DNA from 2 places in the Oceanobacillus sp. M60 genome. Region 1 is predicted to be linked to the other one. Evidence: riboswitches for the same ligand, from Rfam matches in the RefSeq annotation. Region 1 holds a riboswitch; the other holds the start of a gene.
The links. Region 1 has a riboswitch for FMN ahead of ribD (bifunctional diaminohydroxyphosphoribosylaminopyrimidine deaminase/5-amino-6-(5-phosphoribosylamino)uracil reductase RibD). Riboswitches for the same ligand answer to the same signal wherever they lie in the genome.
Positions count from the first base shown of each region.

Region 2: another riboswitch for FMN. It lies ahead of ACW0TQ_RS13270 (ECF transporter S component); the one in region 1 lies ahead of ribD (bifunctional diaminohydroxyphosphoribosylaminopyrimidine deaminase/5-amino-6-(5-phosphoribosylamino)uracil reductase RibD).

Region 1 is NZ_JBSSNH010000001.1:749,697-754,125, reverse strand. It holds gene ACW0TQ_RS03670 (sodium/glutamate symporter) at 1-810, opposite strand, end outside; FMN riboswitch at 1,392-1,529, shown strand; gene ribD (bifunctional diaminohydroxyphosphoribosylaminopyrimidine deaminase/5-amino-6-(5-phosphoribosylamino)uracil reductase RibD) at 1,668-2,795, shown strand; gene ACW0TQ_RS03660 (riboflavin synthase) at 2,728-3,354, shown strand; gene ACW0TQ_RS03655 (bifunctional 3,4-dihydroxy-2-butanone-4-phosphate synthase/GTP cyclohydrolase II) at 3,368-4,429, shown strand, end outside.
Region 2 is NZ_JBSSNH010000005.1:22,456-26,884, reverse strand. It holds gene ACW0TQ_RS13280 (thioredoxin family protein) at 1-401, opposite strand, end outside; gene ACW0TQ_RS13275 (M20/M25/M40 family metallo-hydrolase) at 569-1,639, shown strand; FMN riboswitch at 1,722-1,845, shown strand; gene ACW0TQ_RS13270 (ECF transporter S component) at 2,063-2,644, shown strand; gene ACW0TQ_RS13265 (TraR/DksA C4-type zinc finger protein) at 2,770-3,123, opposite strand; gene ACW0TQ_RS13260 (1,4-dihydroxy-2-naphthoate polyprenyltransferase) at 3,283-4,218, opposite strand.

The DNA of each region.
Region 1 (4,429 bases):
TGCATCTTCTAACCAAACAAACGCTTCTAATAGTACATAACCAATGAATATAGAAATACCAATTAGACCTAAGTGAAATGCAAATGGTTCAATTGATAGCGGAGAGGTAGTTTTCGTACCTGCCGATTTACGGTGTTCTTTATTGATAATGCCCGTTCGTTGTTCAAAAGAAATTTCATCGGGATGACGTAACGTCTGCGATTTCCCTTTTCGTGCAGCCCAATTCACCATAATCATACCAATTACTACGCCGGACAGTATTCCTACCGTTGCTAAACCAATAGCAAGGTCATAACCTTCAGAGAATCCGAGTTCTTCAAATGTACTTTGTAAGCCGGCAGCAGTGCCATGGCCGCCAACAAAGCTAATTTCAATCAGTGCTCCTGCTGCAGGACTAAGTCCAAAAAAGGGGGTTAATACGGTAAGCGTTAGTAATATACCTACTACGTATTGAGCCCAGGATATTGTGTAGCCTAAGGCTATTTGCGGTCCGCCAACCCTCCACATCTTTCTTGGCTTTGGTAAGATAAATCCAATAAATAAACATGCAAAAACAATATTAATCAATAGCTCAGGTAAACCCGCCCAAACTTCTACCATATCTTCAGTAAAGAAGCCAGCATCAAGAAAACCATCTGTAGTTAGCCGGCCTAATACTTCCGGCCCCAATAAGAGTGCTAAGAAACCACCTATCAAAGACGTAGGTAAGAAGAGTTTTTGAAGGATGGGGATTTTCAATCGGATAAGCTTCCCGATTACGAGCAGAGCGGCTAGTATAATAACAGCAAAACCGACAATTTGTAAGGACATAGATAAACTCCTTTTCATAAAATTTTAAGAGGATTTCCAAGTAGAAATGAAATAAAAAATATTGAACTTCACTATACCCGTCATAATACTATGAAAAACATGTCATATTCTCTTTAGCGTACGTCAATGTTACATAAGTATCTCTGGAATAGAACTTGAAATGACTGCTTTATCTCGTATTATATTGCTTTTTAATTTTACTTTTGGTGTGCCGTGTTCTTAGGCGGGATAGGGCTTATATGGGGAGGGTAACCGGTGTGAGGGCTTATTATAGGTGGTGAATTAGGATGGTTTATTAATTATTTTTTGGAAATTTAAAGAGTGAAATAAACAATAATAAAGAATCGTCTTTGTTTTCAATGAACATTAACTCGTGATAAAAATAATGTCTTGCATTTTACACTTTTAACTGATATTATCATTTTTAACATGTCAGAATTTGAATTAAGATTCTTGGTAGGATTTTGGTAGGTTTTTAAGGATATAACAGGATATTGGAAATTTAATTAATATAGTGATAAGCCATATAACAAGCTATGTGAGAGCATTAAAGGTAACAAAAGCTAATAACAAAATTTAATATTATTCTTCGGGGCAGGGTGTAATTCCCGACCGGCGGTGACAAACATATCGAGTTTGAAGTCCGTGACCCGCGTTTAGCGGTGGATCTAGTGAGATTCTAGAGCCGACAGTAATAGTCTGGATGGGAGAAGAAAAGTAAGTCAACACATGAATGGGTGTAGTGTACTCTTTTTTGCGTACATAAAAACTGTTCAGGTGTATTGGATATAGTTTATTTAAGGACGCCCCGTGATTTTTTCACGGGGCTTTTTCGTGTTTAAGAAAGGAGGGAACGCATGGACGAACGGTACATGGAGCAAGCCATAGAGCTTGCTGGTTTAGGAAGAGGAAAGACATATACTAATCCATTAGTCGGTGCAGTAATCGTGAAAGACGGTGTCATTTTAGCGACCGGCTATCATTCGAAATACGGTGACAAGCATGCAGAAAAAATGGCTGTCGACCAATGTGAATCGCCCGAAGAGATGATTGATGCAACGATATATGTGACGCTGGAGCCCTGTAATCATACCGGAAAACAGCCCCCTTGTACCCAAATGATTATAGACAGCGGTATTTCCAAGGTTGTGATTGCACAGCTTGACCCCAACCCTGTGGTAGCAGGCAAAGGAAAAGCTTATTTAGAATCACAAGGGATACAAGTCGTTTCCGGTATATTGCAGGAAAAGGCGGAAGCGTTAAACAAGCATTATAACTATTTTCATAGGAGAAAGCGGCCGTATATTGTATTAAAGCAAGCTGTCAGCCTGGATGGGAAGCTCTCTATTGATCCGTCTCAGCGGACGTATCTCACTGGAGAGGAAACCTATAAAAAAGTACGTGAAGAGCGGCAATATTACCAGGCTATTTTGACAGGGAGCCGAACCATTTTAGCGGATGATCCCAAGCTATTACCAAATGTAATCACTGATTTTCCGCCAGTTCGCATTATTTTAGACCGGAGAGGACAAGCACTGGATTTTGAAAAGTACCAGATTTATCAAGAAGCTGTTCCAGTCTGGGTGTTTACAAAAAACGATTCCATCGCGAATACGCCGGAGCATGTCCGGTTAATACCAGACCAGTACTGGACCATCCCAAAAGTAGTTGATTACCTGCAGAAAGAGGGGATTCAATCGGTTTATGTGGAAGGCGGAAGCAAAATTCATGATGCATTCCTGGCAGAAAATAAATTTGAAGAAGTGATTACGTACATCTCGCCTAAGCTGATTGGCGGCAATGGAGTGCCCGCTTTTTACAGTGATAGAAAGGTTTCGTCAGTAATGCCTTTAGCTTTACAGAGTGTGGAAGCCGTTGGTGAAGATATACGAATCGTAAGCAGGAGGGGGAAGAAGGATGTTTACAGGGTTGATTCAGGAAGTAGGGACAGTCAAGAAAATCAGAAAAGCAAGCCGGCATATTGAATTGACATGCACGGCCTCCAGCGAACTTCTACAGGATTATCAAATTGGAGACAGTATGGCAATCAATGGAGTGTGCTTAACTGCCATCGAAGTGACCGATTCAGATTTTACCGTAGACATTATGCCGGAAACATTTCATAAAACAACATTCTCTGATGTGCATGTACATGCGGCGGTGAATCTGGAACGGGCGATGCCTGCGAATGGACGCTTAGAGGGGCATATTGTTTCAGGTCATGCAGATATCACCACACGATTGATTAAAAAAGTAAAAAAGGAGAATTCCATTGTTCTCACGTTCTATTATCCACCGGAAATACAAGGAGAAATCGTGGCCCAAGGTTCGGTTGCGGTTAATGGGACAAGCTTGACCGTGTCAGCTGTCACACCAGGATCATTTAGTATTTCACTCATTCCTTATTCAATGAATCACACCAATCTGGGACAGTTAAAACAAGGTGAATTCGTGAATGTAGAGACGGACATACTCGGAAAATATATCAAAGCCATGATAGGCACAGGAAAGAATCAAATGTTAAGTAAATACGCTGGAGAATAGAGGGGAAATAAAGATGATAAACCATATCGAAGCTGCAGTTACTGCATTGAAACAAGGACGGCTGATTATTGTTGCGGATGATGAGGAGCGGGAATCAGAGGGTGATTTAGTTGGGCTTTCCAGCAAAGCAACTGCGGAAACAATCAATTTTATGACAAAGCATGCCCGGGGATTGATTTGTGCGCCAGTTTCCGAAAACATTGCCAAGAACTTAAATTTATGGGAAATGACCAGTGAAAATACAGACGAGTATCAAACAGCATTTACTATCAGCGTGGACCATAAAGAAACAACCACAGGGATATCTGCATTTGAACGGGCAAAGACAATTCAGGAATTGGCAAATAGAAGTAGCCAAGCGGCTGATTTCAACAGACCAGGTCATATTTTTCCGTTAATAGCAAAGAACGGCGGAGTACTGGAACGCAGGGGACATACAGAGGCTGCGGTCGATTTAGCAAAACTGGCAGGAGACAGCGAAGCAGCCTATATTTGCGAGATTTTAAAGGAAGACGGAGAGATGGCCCGGCTGCAGGATTTAAAACAGCTTGCGGCAGAGTGGGGTATGCCGCTGGTAACCATCGAAGAGCTTGCAACTTATTTGGCTTATTCCAATATCCAGGCAAATGCTAAAGTGAAGCTTCCGACCAAGCATGGAGACTTTGACTTGTCCCTTTATCAGGACAAAGAAGGCAAAGATCAGCTCGTCTTATCGATGGGAGAAATCAAGGACACTGAGGAGCCGATCTTAGTCAGAGTGCATTCAGAGTGCTTAACCGGAGATATTTTCGGTTCCCATCGCTGTGATTGCGGGGAACAGCTGGAAAGAGCCATGCAAATGATTGCCGATGCAGGGCGCGGTGCCATTCTATACCTAAGGCAGGAAGGAAGAGGAATTGGACTGCTCAATAAATTAAAGACATATGAATTACAGGAGCAGGGTGCAGACACCTATGAAGCGAATGTTTCTCTCGGCTTTCTTCCGGATGAGCGCCATTATGATATCGCCGCATGGCTCTTGAAAAAGGAAGGGATATCAAAAATCCGTTTGCTGACGAATAATCCGGATAAAGTA
Region 2 (4,429 bases), on a different contig from region 1:
TCTATATAAGCTTGAATTTTAGACGCCCTCGGTCCCCATTTGCCAGCCTCATTTCCTTCTGAATCAATAAAAATGATAATCGGAATTGATCTTGCTGTTCCGTTTGTCAAGTATTGATCCATTAATTCAAGATTATCGTCCCGAAGCAAAGCTTTAACAGGCATATTGACAGCCTCTGAAATTTTAAGAAGAATCGGCATATTTAACATCGCGTCGCCACACCAATCTTCTGTAAGAATAATGGCTCTTAAGTTCTTATTTTTAACTTCTTCAAAAAAGGCTTCATCAGCTGGTAATGAAAAATTATCATAGATGTATAATAAATCCTCTTTATTTACTTCCATTGCTTCAATGTATTCATCTGGATCAAGTCCTTTGTCATACCATTCGTTTAATGACATCTATATCCCTCATTTCAATTATTTGATATAGTAAGTGTACCTTCTTCTGTAAATTTGGTAAACAGTTGTTACTTATTATGGAGAGGTTCTGTAAATCTTCCTCCTTCAAATGAAGCGTGAATGGTAAATCACTTTAGATGGAAGAATAGGTGATAGGAGGCTATAAAATGGCAGATAAACAATATGATTTTTTAATGGATTTACTTCATACCCCGTCTCCATCAAGTATGGAAATGGAAATTCAAAAGAAATGGATCCACTATGTTAAGGAGTTTGCGGATGAAATCAGAACAGATCATGTCGGCAATGCAATTGCAGTATTGAATCCGGCTGCTCCATTTAAAGTACTTTTAGCAGGTCATTGTGATGAAATTGGCTTAATGATTCAACGCATCGATGAGCGAGGCTTTTTATTTTTTGAAAAAATGGGTGGCGTCAATCCAAAAGCAGCTGTAGGGATGCGGGTAACGGTGCTGGGCTATCAGGAAACCTTTACAGGTGTTGTTGGGGTAAATGCGCAGCATCTCGGCGGAATAAAGGGTGATTTTGATGTACAGGACTTATACATTGATTGCGGCTTCCAATCAAAGGGAGAAGCGCTCAGGAAGGTGCAGGTTGGCGATCTCTGTGTGTTCAAAACGGAGCCGGAAATATTACAGGACCGTTATATTTCAGCGAGAGGATTGGATAATCGTACCGGAGCTTTTATGGTTGCGGAGGTAATTCGCAGGCTCTCTGAAAAAGGTTTGTCCATTGGTGTTTATGGCGCAAGTACGGTCAATGAAGAAACAAATATGGGAGGGGCGTATTTTGCCGCTGCTGGTATAGAGCCGGATTTTGCCATCGCTATGGATGTAACCTTTGCAACGGACCACCCTAATGTGAATACGAAAAAGCAAGTGGAAGTTGAGTTAGAAGGCGGTCCGGTTTTAGCTAAAGGCGCTCCAATTCACCGTAAAATCAATCAGTGGCTGAAAAAAGCAGCGAAGGAAAAAGACATACCTTTACAATATGAGTTAACGCCTAAGGCGACAAGTACAGATGCAGATAAAATGCGCTATACAGGCAAAGGTGTGCCAGTAGCGCTGGTGTCCTTGCCGCTCAGGTATATGCATTCACCTGTAGAAACAGTAAGTAAAAAAGATATGGAAATGGAAATTGAATTATTAGTAACGATGCTTGAAAATATGACAGGAAAAGAAAATTTAAACCCATTATATGATGAGAAAAATGGATAATGTGAAGATATATTGAATTAAAAATTTTTCTCTTGTCAAATGCGTTTTATATGGTATACTATACCTAAATTAAATATTCGATTCCAATCTTCGGGGCAGGGTGTAATTCCCGACCGGCGGAAATAGTCCGCGAACTGTATAACGTTACAGTTGATCTGGTGAAATTCCAGAACCGACAGTGATAGTCTGGATGGGAGAAGATGTCGAGCTTATTTTATTCACTATACGTGTATGTTTTTGCGTATTTATTTAGCGATGACACAGAACCCTAAAGCCTCAAAAGCTTTAGGGTTTTTTTAGCGGGATAGGCATGATAATGTTTAGTAAAGAGATACCGCTTTTCTGGGTTATACACAGAATAAAGAATAGCATCGAACCTTCATCACGAGTTGGAATCGGAAAAATGATGGAGGAGGCAGACTGATGCAAAAAAAGAAGAAAAATCAGCTGTTAAAGTTAATTATTATCGCATTATTAAGTACTATTTCACTCGTGTTATTTTTTATCAATTTTCCGTTGCCATTTTTACCAACACCATATTTAAAGGTCGATTTCAGTGATGTTCCAGCGTTAATCGCATCGTTGATATTCTCACCGTTGGCCGGAGTGCTTGTCGTAGGATTTAAAAACTTGTTATATCTGGCTGTATCTGGTTCTGGAGAGCCGATTGGCGTGTTATCTAATTTTGTGGCAGGGGTTATGATTGTATTGCCAGTATCACTCATTTATCATCGGGTCAAAGGCTTAAAAGGTCTTATTACAGGGCTTGCAGCGGGTACCGTTATCATGGCGGTTGGCATGAGCGTACTCAACTATTACTTCATTTTACCGGCGTACGGCTGGTTTATGGGCTGGGAAATGTCTGAGCAAGTGAAGTGGGTTACCGTTATCGGCGGGGTGCTTCCGTTCAATTTTATTAAAGGAATTATTATCGCGATTTTGTTTATCCCGTTATTTAATAGAATGCAAAGCTGGATTCAGCAGCAGCGGACCAGATTTATATAAAGTGAAATTCCTTCAGCCGGGAGCTGTAAAGAAACTTTCCGCTGAAGGTTACATGCAAAAAAAAGCAGAGACTTGGATAAAATAAGTCTCTGCTTTTTTGTTATTCTGTTTTTAGTCCCAGATAATTATTCTGTGTCGGAAGCTTCTTCCACAAGAATGCTTGCAGTAGGCAATACCTCAAGTCTTTCTTTAGGGATGGGTTTTCCGGATTTTTCACTGATTCCGTATGTGCCATCTTCTATTCTTTGTAACGCATCGTCAATTTCTGTAATCTCTTCTTTTCGCATTAGATTGAACCCGGCCTCCCGCTGCTGTTCAAACTGCTCTGTTCCTAAATCTGCCGGATGATTATTGACGGAAGCAAGTTCATCATCTTGATTATTATCTGTTTCTATATGGGCTTCCGCTTCCTCTTTCATGTCTAAAAGCCTTTTTTTAAAATAAGTGATATCTTCTTTAGTTAAATGTTCCGCTTGCATGATTACCATCCTTTCTAAATGATTTATCCACAAATGCTTATAAACGATGTTCAAAAAGCCCAATCAACATGACATATCAAATTTCTATCGGACTTTTTGAACAAGCACTTTTCTCACAGAGAACTGTCCGTAAAAACCCCTACTGCGTGAAGTTTCGTTTTAGAACAATCCGGAAATTAACAAAGAGAGACCTAACAGCATCCCGTAAATTGTATTTGTTTTCGCTGTTTTTGCCATTGCCGGCATCATTTCAATTGCTTTTGTCTTCCCCTTAAATTGGATGATGACACTGGCTGCCGGTGGAATACTCAGTAAAGTAAGGAAAGACCATAAGGGCAGAGCGCCTGTCAGTATAAGAATAATAGTGATTGAAAATGAAACAATAAACAGCAAAGCAAGCAGCTTGATTGATTTTGGTCTGCCAAGAAGAACGGCAATGGTTTTTCTTCCGCCTCTCTCATCTCCATCACGATCCCGGATATTGTTGGCAAAGTTAATACAGCCGATAAATATAGTAATTGGAAGGGAGATCCAGATCATTTCCGTCGTCACGGAAGCCGTTTGAATATAATAGGTGATCCCAATAATAACGGATCCCATCAGCACACCAGAGAATAATTCTCCAAAAGGTGTGTAGGAAATCGGAATAGGACCTCCAGTATATAAATAACCGATTGCCATGCAAAATAAACCAATAATTGCAATCCACCAGCTCGATGCGATACATATGTATACACCAATTCCAACGGATATAGCATAAAAAAGTAAAGCAATGTTACGAATCCGCTTTGGGTGCATCCCGTCCCGGACAATTGAACCGCTGATTCCGACCGATTGATCGTTATCTAATCCGCGTACAAAATCGTAGTATTCATTAAACATATTGGTAGCTGCCTGAATCAGTAAAGAGGCAACCATCATCGCAAAAAACAGCAGCCAATCAATGGTACCTTCATTAAAAGCAATCATTGTCCCGACAAAAACAGGGACAAAGGATGCTGTCAGTGTATGCGGCCGGATTAACCGCCACCATTTATGAAATCCTTCCCGTTCATTCAGTAATTCTTTTATATCAGCCGAATCTTTCGTCGTCATTACCTGCTTCCTCCTAAAAAACAATATCGTATTTATTTTAGATAAGGGACAGAGACGTGTCAAACCTATTTTGCGGGAGGAACAGACAGTTATGGATGGAAAATGAGAAAAGTATAGCAGATTTAAACGAATTAGTAGGCTTTTCTTGAGAAAGTAACGAAAAGGGCATAAAATAGGAGAGGATAAAAAATACCTGTCCAACTTATGAAAG